DNA from 2 places in the Paenibacillus sp. 1A_MP2 genome. Region 1 is predicted to be linked to the other one. Evidence: predicted binding sites of a transcription regulator. Region 1 holds the regulator's gene; the other holds the start of a gene.

Region 1 (6,165 bases):
TCAACTCGGATATGTGTCTTCAGAATTCGGATTTCAGCATGACCGCCCTCATCAGGCAGATAGTGATGCTCTTGCGACAGCTTTTGTATTACTGAAGTGTCTCGATGAGCTGCGTGCATTGCCTCTGATCACGATTCAGCGCCTCAGTGATCTGTTTGCGCCAGAAGATAGTGACTTGGGTTGGTTCTTCGACGGAATGCGTACTGAGAAGGAATCAGAGCCGATTCAGGACCTGGATGGTCATACGTATTATCGCCAGCTCGCCCTGAACGTGAGTGACTGGACTGATATAGGTTCACCACGTGATGAGCGGGAGGGTAACCCGCTGGAAAACGTAAGTTTCGAGCAGTTTATGGATCAGGTTAGAGATAACCTGAAGGAGACGCTGGACCATTATGAGGAGCGTGAGGCACAAACTCAGATGTTCAGCAGTGTACGACAAGCGTTGGATGAAGAGAAGCATCTATTGATTGAAGCTGGAACGGGTACAGGCAAATCGCTTGGTTATTTGTTGCCTGCCATCTATGAAAGTGTGAAACAGGAACAGAAAGTAATGGTCAGTACACATACCATCAACCTGCAGGAGCAATTGAGAGAGCGGGATATTCCTATGCTGACCCAAGTGGTTCCGTTCCCGTTCAAGGCAGCGGTGTTCAAAGGACGTGGGCACTATCTGTGTCTGCGTAAGTTTGAGCATAAAATCAATAAACGTGAATTCGCTACACCGAAAGAGGATTATTTTACAGCAGCTCAGATGATTGTCTGGCTTACCCAGACGGAGACTGGAGACGACGAGGAGCTTAATCTAAGCGGGCGCGGTGGAGACTTCTGGGAGACGGTACAGAGTGAGTCTGAATCCTGTCTTGGACGCTCCTGTCCTTGGTTCCGCAAATGTTTCTATCATCGGGCCAAACATGAAGCCGGGCTGTCCGATATCGTCATTACGAATCATTCGAAATTGTTTACGGATGTCAAAGCAGCACATCAGCTGCTGCCAGCCTACGAAAGTCTTGTCATTGATGAAGCACATCATCTGGAGGATGTAGCAGGTAAGCATCTTGGTCTTCACATGAAGTATTTTACGTTGGTTCATACATTGACCCGACTGTTTAAAGATAGCCGTAATGGCCAACTGCCGATGCTTCGTTCTCAACTGTCGGGTCATGAAAAATCGGTACAGTGGAGCTCCATGATCGATCAGATGTTCCCGCTTGCCGTTGAAGTTAAGGAGATATGGGATCGACTAAGCGATACACTGTTCGGCCTGCTGCCTGAACGTAGCGATGCTTCTCCAGGCGAGACTGGACAATTTTCACTTAGACTGAAGCCTTCGCAAAAACCGGCTAAATGGCAGGAGTTGCAGGATGTAGAAAACCAAATCTATGTAACCCTAGGCGATTTGATTCGTAAAGGCGACAAGCTGCTGCTTGAAGTGAAAGAAGATCAGGATGATTATCAGTCCGATAGTCTGATTACGGATATCTCAGGACTGCTCAAGGACTTGGCAACGATCAAGGATAATCTGCGTTTCTTCATGCGCATGGATGATGCCAATACCGTGTACTGGATGGAGGCTAGCGGCCAATTCCGCAGTAAATCACTGCAGCTCTATGCCGTTCCTGTCGATGTCAGTGCGCAATTGAAGGATATGTTCTTTGATAAAAAGAAAAGCGTTGTGCTTACATCGGCTACGCTCTCCGTTGACAAGTCATTTCAATTCATGATCGAACAGCTGGGCTTGCAGGAAGCTGCCGAGAATAACCGCTTGTTGACATCCATGCTGCCGTCACCATTCAACTATCGCGAACAGGCCCTGCTCGTCATTCCGCGTGATTTCCCAAGTGTGAAGGGCAGTGTAGGTGATGCCCACTTTGTGGATATGCTCGTGCATTCGCTCGCGGAAACGGCTATCGCCACTCGTGGACGCATGATGGTGCTGTTCACCTCCTACCGCATGCTGCGCCAGGTCTATGACCCGCTTAAGGAGGCCTTGTCAGGTAATGATATCTCTTTGCTCGGGCAAGGGGTGGACAGCGGCAGCCGTTCCAAGCTTACACGTCGCTTCCAAGATGCGAAAGCGACTGTACTTCTTGGCACAAGCAGCTTCTGGGAAGGAGTGGACATTCCCGGAGAGGCTCTGACCTGTCTTGCAATTGTCAGACTGCCGTTCCAGCCACCCAATCATCCATTAGTTGAAGCAAAGAGTGAGCTTTTGCAACAACAGAAGAAAAATCCGTTTATGAAGCTGTCCGTGCCGCAAGCCGTTATCCGCTTCAAACAGGGATTCGGCAGACTGGTTCGTACGGGTAAGGACAGAGGTATTGTGATTGTATACGATACACGTGTCATTGAAGCATATTATGGCAAGTACTTTTTATATTCATTACCAGGTCCCAAAATGGAACACATGCTCACAGAGCAGATGGTTCCTCGCATTTCGGAATGGCTTGAGAGACCAACCGATGAACAGCAATAACAGCTATGCTCTGTAGCTTATATGATTGCATGAAGCCACTATTTGGCGGTAAAATTGAGCAATATCATTCATTCGTTTCATGAATAGTGAGTAAAGCGATTAAAGAAGTAATTTAAGCAATTATCCATTATATAACAAAGAGCATCCTGTTTAATTCAGTCATCTTTTTGCATCGTTTTAGACAGGGTGCTCATTCTTTTCATCTATCTATCTATCGTGGCCTTGGTAAGGGGGAGCAATTGAATGAAATCAGATAAAATTTCGGAAGCCGTGGTGCGAAGATTGCCTGTTTACTTGCGTTATTTGAATGAACTGCATCAGCGCGAAGTCAATACGGTTTCTTCACAAGAACTTGGATTGAGACTGGATTTGAATCCGGCTCAGATTCGTAAAGACCTGGCTTACTTCGGTGACTTTGGTCGTAAAGGGATCGGATATGACGTTTCATATCTCATCGAGAAGATCCGCCATATTCTGAAAATAGACCAGCAGATCAATGTAGCTCTTGTCGGAGCAGGTAATTTGGGACACGCTTTGTCCAATTACAATGCCTACCTCAAAGACAACATGAAGATTGTCGCTGTATTTGATGCCTACGGTCCGAAGATTGGAAGTCAAATTAACAGTCTGACGGTGCAACCGATGAATGAATTAACGGATTCGGTCAAAAAAGATAACATTCGTATAGGGATTATCACGGTTCCGGATACGGAAGCCCAAAATGTTGCCGATCAGTTGATTGAGTCAGGAATTGAAGCGATTCTGAATTTTGCGCCAACGATCCTGAAGACCCCGCCGCATATTCGTATTCATCATGCCGATTTTACGACGGATCTGCTTAGCCTTGCTTATTATTTGGAGAATGGAAAGGACGACGAGGAAGATGACGACAAATAGATGGGTAATTCACAACGGCAAATTTGCCGTCAGTGAGGGCACGAATTGGAAAGTGGTTCAAGGTTATATGGTTGTCGAGAATGACAAGATTGTGCATATTGGTGAGACTTTGCCGGAAGGAGACGAAAGTCTGACAAAGGTGGACGGAAAAGGACTGCTCTTCTTGCCGGGTCTGATCAATACGCATGGTCACGCGGCCATGTCGCTTCTGAGAGGTCATGGAGATGATTTGGCATTACAAGTATGGTTGCAGGAGAAAATGTGGCCAATGGAAGCCAAAATGACGTCTGAAGACGTATATTGGGGCACATCACTTTCCGTACTTGAAATGTTGAAAGGTGGAACAACAGCATTCCTGGATATGTATGATCATATGGATCAGGTTGCAAAAGTGGTGGAACAATCCGGCGTTCGGGCTGCTCTGGCACGTGGGGTAATCGGACTTTGCTCAGCGGAAGAACAACAGCGCAAGCTGGAAGAATCCGCAGCATTTGCCCGTCAATGGAATGGACAAGCAGACGGAAGAATTACAACCGTAATTTCTCCACACGCACCTTACACTTGTCCTCCAGATTACATAGAGAAGCTGGTACAGGTTGCTCATGACCTGAATCTGCCTTTGCATACGCATATGTCTGAAACGCTTCGTGAAGTGGAACAGAACGTGGCTGATTACGGTCAACGTCCGGTTGCACATCTGGAGAAGCTAGGATTTTTCTCCCGTCCATCTCTGGTTGCACATGCGGTACATCTGAATGATGAAGAGATCGAAATTCTTGCATCACATGATGTAGCAGTTTCCCACAATCCAGGCAGTAACCTGAAATTGGCTTCGGGTGTTGCACGAGTACCTGATCTGCTGAAAGCAGGGGTGACCGTGTCCCTCGGAACAGATGGACCAGCAAGTAACAATAACCTCGATATGTTTGAAGAGATGAGACTTGCTGCTTTGATTCACAAAGGTGTGTCCGGTGACCCTACCGCAGTGCCAGCAGGGGAAGCACTTCTGCTTGGAACTTCGTATGGTGCCAAATCCATATTCCTGAACAATACAGGAGCACTGCAAACAGGCATGAAGGCTGACTTCATCGCCTTGAATATTGAACAGGCCCATTTCTATCCGCATACGGATCTGATTTCCCATACCATATACTCCGCATCAGCCAAAGATGTAGAGCATGTGTGGGTGGATGGTAAACAAGTGGTTAAACATGGCGAATGTCTTACGATGGATGAAGAGCGTATTTTGCGTGAGTCTCAACTGGCATTTGACGGTCTGCTTGCCCGTTAATTCCAAGGACAGCATCGTCATAGGGAAAGGAAGTTCGGCTTTTGAAGAAAAAAAGAAGTGGATATGGATTTCGCTGCTGCTCCTGGTTCTGATTCTGTTTGGACTTCAGCGTTATTATGTCTATGTTACTCAGGATCAGCGCAAGGAAGAGGCGTTGGCCATACAGGCGGCCCAGGAACAGGTCGGTATTACGTCACACGAAGACCTGCGTAAGTATGTCTGGGGGCAAAAAGACGGCGGAGACAACATATACTGGACCCTGATCGGTAAAAATAAGGATAACCAGGATGTATTGGTGTGGATCAAGTTTGATGAAAATAACAAGCCTGTGACAGGGACCAATGCGGTGCACAGTGAACTGCTGAAGAACGGCATGTCTGAAGCACAGATTCGAAATCGGTTCAGCTCTGAAGTTCCAGGCGGGGAGATCAAACGAATCATGCCAGGTGTTGTGAATGGAATCTATGTATGGCAAGTGTATTATAACGATGCTACTCACAATTATTATAGGTTTTACCGCTTTAGTAACGGGGAACAGGTTGACCTGGTCTATACGATTCCGAATAGCTAGAATCAGCAGACGTACTATTTTCTAAAAAGAATACAGTAAAGAACCGGCAGACGGAAACCCGACTGGACCGGTTCTTTGACGTGTTTTCTTGATCATTTTGGATTTGAATAGTTAAAATTAATAATTTATTCATATTTTCGCCTTAGATATTGTATATACGATGTGATATACTCAAATATGTATTCAAGGATACATCATACACAAATAAATCCTGTTAGACACATCACAGGACTTTACGTACACATATTCATATTCTTGCCTACAAGCTATAGAATGGGCCAAATTATAGGAGGGGTGACTCACTTGAAGATAAAAGTATTGCCTATTGCTCTGACTGCCGTCATTTCAGCCGTTGTGTTGTTTGGAGGTTGGTTTGTGTATCGTCATGTGGCTGTGCAAAGCCCAATTGAAAAGATGGTTACCCAGTACGATGGAGTCAATGATGTACAATTAACTATTAACCACAATGATGTACAGTTGAAACTCGATCTGCAGCCGGATGTTGATTTGGGCAGGTTGGTACAATATATTCACAAAGAAGGACAAACCCTGATTGGCACTCGTTCGTTGAAGCTGGATGTCGTGGATCATTCCAACGAAGCGCTGGAAAGCTGGTGGGGTAGCGCCATGTTTACCGTAGCTCAGGCTATGGAGAGCAAACAATACACCGAGATTACACCGACCTTGTCTAAAATGGCTACGAATGGGATCAAGGTAAACACAGCCATGGATGACAATAATGTATATGTCAGCCTCAGAGATGGAGATGCCAGCAAGTTTATTATTCTACCGCGTGTGCCCGGTCAGATAGGAGTGTGGCCAAATGCCTAAATGGACGAAAGAAATTGCCATTGGATTTGTACCCGTATTAATTATCTTTCTCGCTTTTATCGGTGTAAACATGATTCCCATTCTGATCGCTGCAATGAT
Region 2 (6,165 bases), on a different contig from region 1:
TGTTGTGCTGCTTGGGGCAGGGGTGGCAGCGTTCTTTGCAAATGACGGAGCCGCACTGATCTTAACGCCCATTGTGCTTGCTATGGTCCGAGCGCTCAAATTTGATCAAAAGATGATTTTACCTTTTATTATCGCTAGTGGTTTCATTGCAGATACAACTTCACTTCCGCTCGTCGTGAGCAACCTCGTCAATATCGTTTCTGCCGATTACTTTGGTATTGGCTTTGTGGAGTATGCAAGTCGTATGATTGTTCCGAATTTCTTTTCAATATTTGCAAGTCTTCTGGTCCTGTTCTTGTTCTTTAGAAAGAATATTCCAGGGAACTACGAAGTCAGTCAGCTCAAAAAGCCAGCCGAAGCGATCAAGGATAAGAAACTGTTCAACATATCTTGGGTGATCTTAGTCGTACTACTGATTGCTTACTTGATGAGCGAGTTCATTCAAGTTCCGGTGTCTGTTATCGCTGGGGTTATAGCCATCTTGTTTATATTAGCTGCAAGGCGGAGTCACGCTATTCAAACATGGAAGCTCATTAAAGGAGCTCCATGGGCAGTCGTGATTTTCTCCATTGGTATGTACGTGGTCGTTTATGGACTGCGAAATGTGGGATTGACAGATGAACTGGGGAAGGTCATTCAAGCTATTGCCGACCAAGGGCTCTACATCTCCACACTGGGTATGGGCTTTCTAGCTGCAGTATTGTCTTCGGTTATGAACAATATGCCGACGGTGATGATTGATGCGCTTGCTATTGATGGAACCAGCACGCAAGGTGTCATCCGGGAATCGCTGATTTATGCCAATATTATTGGCAGTGACTTGGGTCCCAAAATCACACCGATTGGATCGCTCGCCACACTTTTGTGGCTACATGTACTGTCCCGCAAAGATGTAAAAATCACGTGGGGAAGTTATTTCAAAATCGGAATTGTGCTCACCATTCCAACGCTCTTTATCACGTTAACAGGACTGTATTTGTGGTTACACTTGATTCATTCAACAAACATAAACGTTTGGTTAATGATTGCCGTAATCACAGTAGCATTGGTTGTTGTTGCTGTGATCATAAAAACGTTGATTAACTCAAAAATGAGCGAAGCGAAAATACAAGTAAGCCAAACCAAAGACAAAGGAGATCAATAATCATGAACAACAAACCACTTGTTTACTTTTTGTGTACAGGAAACTCTTGCAGAAGCCAAATCGCCGATGGATTTTTAAAGGCACTTGGTAGTGACAAATATGAGGTGAGAAGTGCTGGGTTAGATCCACATGGCTTAAATCCTCGTGCTGTTCAAACGATGAAAGAAGCTGGAATCGATATTTCGAGTCATACATCCGATGTGATTGATCCTGAGATTTTAAAACAAGCAGACTACATCATCACGCTTTGTGGTCATGCTAACGATAATTGTCCAGTTGTACGTAATGATAAAGCTGAAAGATGGCACTGGGGCTTCGAGGATCCAGCCAAGGCGACAGGTACAGAGGAAGAAATCACAGCTACATTTGCTGAGGTTCGTGATTCAATTAAAGCTCGCATTGAGCAATTCTTGAAAGAAGGTAAGTAAAATGGATCATGCCGAAAAGAAATACCATGCCCTTATTGCTGAACAAGTATTTATGGGCGGAGCTGCCGACGTAGAGGCAATGGTTCTGAACGAAGGCATTGAGGTCGTGGTGGATCTTCGGGAGGAAGCAACAGAGGGCGCGTATCCAGCAGATCATGTGAAGTGGGTAAAAGTTCCGCTTGATGACAACACGAAAGAAAACGAAGCCGAACTTTTTAAACAAGCGATTGATGAGGTTGTTGGAGCGTATAACGCCGGTAAGAAAGTTGCTTTTCACTGTGGGGGAGGCAAGGGTAGAACGGGGACCGTCGCAGCTGGAACACTGTTAGAACTAGGATTAGCCAGTACAATTGAGGATGCTGAGTTAAAGGCAAAACACATCAGAAGTATCATTAATATTAAACCAATTCAAAAGGAATTATTAAATAAAATATTCTGAAACAAGGATTTTAATCATTACGCTAACGGGAAGCGATGGCCTAATAAAACTAAGAAAGCAGCTGATCAATATGATCGGCTGTTTTTGTTCATCTAACGGACATTTTAACAGAACAACTCCTTTATACATAAAACTCACCCATATGAGGAAAAATAAAAAATTCCAACTATGAGGTGATTGCATTTGATAAAGCTAATTTTTTGACAATCGTTTTAGCGCTCGGGTTATCTTCGCTAATCAAAACTCCAGCTAAACGAGAAGAAACTCTGTCTGTATAACACACAACGCAATGCTCGTTAATCCAGAACACTCTTCGTCAAAATATCGCGACAACCTTTTGTACGCGAACCTCCACGTGTTACCGATCCAAGGTTCGGATAATCTTAAGGCTGAATTTATTTTAGAAATGACAATGATGAAAAGAGAGTGGCCAGAAACAGTTGGAATGACGTTTCAACGAAGTCTTAATGGATATAAGGTAGATGATATTGATGTGATTACTACTTAGTGGAGTGGATCATCACGTATAATAAGTTCAATCAATAGCTCTATCGGGTGGTTATTAAGATATTCACTGATATGTCAGGAAGAATTGATCCTTTCTTGAACGTTTAGGGGCGAATACGTGACCGTCATTGAATTGTTTAAAGTCAAAGATATAATAATTTTAAATATTAGATTTTGCAGTTACTTGGAGCGCACATCGAACCGACCAATCGGGAAGTTTACTGAGCAGTGGTCACTTTTGCGAATTACTTTGTGAAATATTTCTCTTTTGTGGGTGTTGAGCTCATTGACTGGCCAAACCTGATATCGAATGTAATGTAGGGCAAGTGTTTCAGAAATCTAGCAACATCTTAGTACAATAATTAAACGGATTTTGAAGGGAGGCAGGGAAGAGATGAGCATTGACACGGTACTGTGGAGCAGGCTTGTGACAGGGATGACCCTGGGGTTCCACGTCATATTCGCGACGATTGGCGTCGGTGTGCCCCTTATGATCGCTATTGCGGAGTTTGTAGGTATTCGCAAAAAAGATAACCACTACATCTTGATGGCAAAGAGGTGGTCGAGAGGTTTTGTTATTTCTGTGGCAGTTGGTGTGGTGACAGGTACGGCGATTTCGCTGCAACTAGCCTTGGTATGGCCTAATTTTATGAAGCTGGCAGGGAACGTGATTGCACTGCCATTATTTATGGAAGTGTTCGCTTTCTTTTTTGAAGCGATTTTCCTAGGCATTTATTTGTATACGTGGGATCGCTTCAAAAATCCATACATACATTGGCTGCTCACGATTCCGATTGTCGCGGGAGCAGGAATGTCCGCGGTCTTTATCACAACGGTGAATGGATTCATGAACCAACCTGGTGGATTTACGATGGAAGGAGGACTCTTCACAGCTGTTGACCCAATTCAAGCAATGCTGAATACAGCCACGTTCTCCAAGGTGTTCCATGTTTTAAGTTCCGCCTACTTAACTGGTGCTGCGCTGTTAGCAGGAATTGCGGCTTTTACGATGCTGAGAAAGGGCGTATCTGGATACCACAAAAAAGCTCTGAAGCTAATGATGGCTGTTGTGATGTTGTTTGGGTTACTCAACACATTAGCCGGAGATGTCTCCGCTAAATTTCTAGCCGAACATCAGCCGGAGAAGCTGGCTGCTGCAGAATGGCATTTCGAGACCGAAAGTGGTGCGGATCTGATTCTGCTAGGCTGGCTTAATGCAGAGCATGAAATTATAGGGGCGCTTCACTTGCCGAAACTTCTCAGCTTTCTGGCTTTTGGAGATTTCAACTCAGAAGTGACGGGGCTAAATGAATTTCCCCTGGATGAGCAGCCGCCGCTACTTGTGCATTATTTGTTTGACATGATGGCTGGAATCGGATTTGCGTTGCTTTGCATCTCCATGTTGTATTTTCTGTTTGTATTCTGGAAAAAACGTAATGAAGTTAACAAGTGGCTACTGCGGATTATTGCTTTGGGCGCGCCACTCGCATTTTTAGGGGTTGAGCTAGGATGGTTTTACGCGGAAATCGGAAGGCAGCCATGGATTATCCGAGGATATATGCGCGTAGAAGAGGCGGCTACGACATCACCAAGTGTAAGAATTCTTTTCTTCCTCTTCTCGTTGTTGTATATCGTATTGGGTACCGTGTGTGTTCTCGTACTTCGACGCCTATTCAAAAATAATCCAGCTGAAACTGAGATGGAGAAGTGGATGCAGCATGTAGGCGACAAAACAACGGTAAAGGGTGAGCACACACAATGAGTTACGAGTTGATTGGAATTTCGGTGCTCTGGTTGTTCTTGTATGGATACTTAATTATAGCTTCGATTGATTTTGGAGCAGGGTTCTTTGCCTTTTATGCACGATTGACGAAACAGGACCATTTGATCAATCGCCTGATTTCCCGTTATTTATCACCCGTATGGGAGATCACCAACGTGTTCTTTGTTTTCTTTTACATCGGCATTATCGGTTTCTTTCCAGATACGGCCTATTATTACGGCTCAGCTCTAATCGTTCCTGGCAGCATTGCCGTTGTTTTGCTCGCCATTCGGGGTTCGTTTTATGCTTTTGAAAATTATGGATCGAAAAACAACATCGTATATCTGTTTTTATATGGCGCTACGGGTTTGCTGATTCCTGCATCGTTGTCAGTGGCACTGACACTGTCTGAAGGCGGTTTTATTTTGCAGCAAGGTGAGACGGTTTCCCTGAATTATTGGGCCCTGTTTACCAATCCGTTATCTTGGAGCATCGTAGGGCTGGCCATCGTATCCGTTTTGTTCATTAGCGGCTCATTTCTAGCCTTCTATGCCTCTAGGGCAGAGGATCACGCTGCGTTAAAGCTGATGCGCACTTATGCACTGTTCTGGAGTACGCCGACGATTATCATCGCGCTCACTGCATTCATCTATTTAGGTCAACACAATGAACGCCATTTTCAAAATATGATGGATTTATGGTGGCTGCTCGCGCTTTCGGTTGCATTCTTCATGGTCGCCATGTGGCTGTTATATAACGGACGCCGTTACGGACTAGCATTCATATGTGTAATGCTGCAATTTTTCTGTGCCTTCTTCGCTTATGGCATTGGTCAGTATCCGTACATTCTTGACCCATATATTACGATTCAGAACAGCGTCACTTCACCATCGATGGGCTTCGCACTCGTTGTTGTGTTTATCGGCGGGATGTGTCTGTTGATACCGTCTCTGATTCTGGTCTTCAAACTTTTCCTGTTTGACGCGGATTATGTGAAGGGCAAACGAAAGTAGTTTCTTCAAGAGTGCATGTGTGGGTGTACCCTCGCATGCCATAAACACCAAGGAGGGGAAGAGTTGAAGAAGAAGAGAAAGAACAAAGGCATCATTTCTCAACAAATGTCTTTACAGCGAAATCGTCTTGTTCTCCTTGCGGTCATGTCGACCGCACTTGGCGTTGCTATCGTGAGTCAGGCTGCACTTCTGGCCGAAGTGGTACAGCGGATTTTCGTGGAGAAGTCGTCTTTTACTTCTGTTGCCATGTTGCTCGGCATATTGTTGTCCGTCATGGCTCTACGCACGGCGTTGTCGTATGCAAACGGAAAAGTTGGCTTGCAGATGGCGGCGACTGCCAAGACGAATATGCGAGCAGCCGTACTGCAGAACTTGATCCATGCTTCAATGTCGTCAACTCTTCACGGGCAAACGGGTGGAAAGGTGAGTGTCGCTTTGGATGCAGTAGATGAGGCTGACAGTTATTTCAGTCAGTACATGCCACGTATGCTGGAAGCCGCAATCATTCCGATTTTAATTCTAATCATTACATTCATCGAGCACCCCAATTCGGGATGGATTATGTTATTTACCGCTCCGTTTATCCCGCTGTTCATGATTCTTGTGGGACTACGAACAAAAAACAAATCAGAAGAAAAATATGAGCAATTGGCTGAGTTTTCCGGTACTTTTCTGGATTCGCTTCAAGGGCTGGTTAGCTTGAAAATATTTGGACGGGCCCATCATCAGAAGCGGGTCATCGAACGCAGCAGCCTAGGTTACCGTGATGCTACGATGGATATTTTAAAAATCGCTTTTACGAATACGTTCATGCTGGAATCGATTGTCATGCTAAGCATCGGCGTTATCGCTCTCGAACTGGCCATTCAGCT

The links. The regulator Rex, encoded in region 1, represses fermentation and respiration genes when NADH is low (regulators of the CRP and FNR family bind a similar motif). The targets are predictions, from matches to a motif close to TTGTGAAATATTTCACAA.
Region 2: ACTWJ7_RS35240 (cytochrome ubiquinol oxidase subunit I) is a predicted target of Rex. The motif match lies at 2,769-2,786, and genes of this name have one in related genera.

The regions. Positions count from the first base shown of each region.
Region 1 is NZ_JBQQCS010000001.1:3,068,905-3,075,069, forward strand. Features, by position in the region: gene dinG (ATP-dependent DNA helicase DinG) at 1-2,476, shown strand, start outside; gene ACTWJ7_RS15115 (redox-sensing transcriptional repressor Rex) at 2,720-3,373, shown strand; gene ACTWJ7_RS15120 (amidohydrolase) at 3,360-4,664, shown strand; gene ACTWJ7_RS15125 (cell wall elongation regulator TseB-like domain-containing protein) at 4,624-5,235, shown strand; gene ACTWJ7_RS15130 (hypothetical protein) at 5,539-6,066, shown strand; partial or broken gene ACTWJ7_RS15135 (AAA family ATPase) at 6,059-6,165, shown strand, end outside.
Region 2 is NZ_JBQQCS010000005.1:113,787-119,951, reverse strand. Features, by position in the region: gene ACTWJ7_RS35255 (arsenic transporter) at 1-1,144, shown strand, start outside; gene arsC (arsenate reductase (thioredoxin)) at 1,147-1,572, shown strand; gene ACTWJ7_RS35245 (protein-tyrosine phosphatase family protein) at 1,574-2,011, shown strand; gene ACTWJ7_RS35240 (cytochrome ubiquinol oxidase subunit I) at 2,913-4,280, shown strand; gene ACTWJ7_RS35235 (cytochrome d ubiquinol oxidase subunit II) at 4,277-5,293, shown strand; partial or broken gene cydD (thiol reductant ABC exporter subunit CydD) at 5,399-6,165, shown strand, end outside.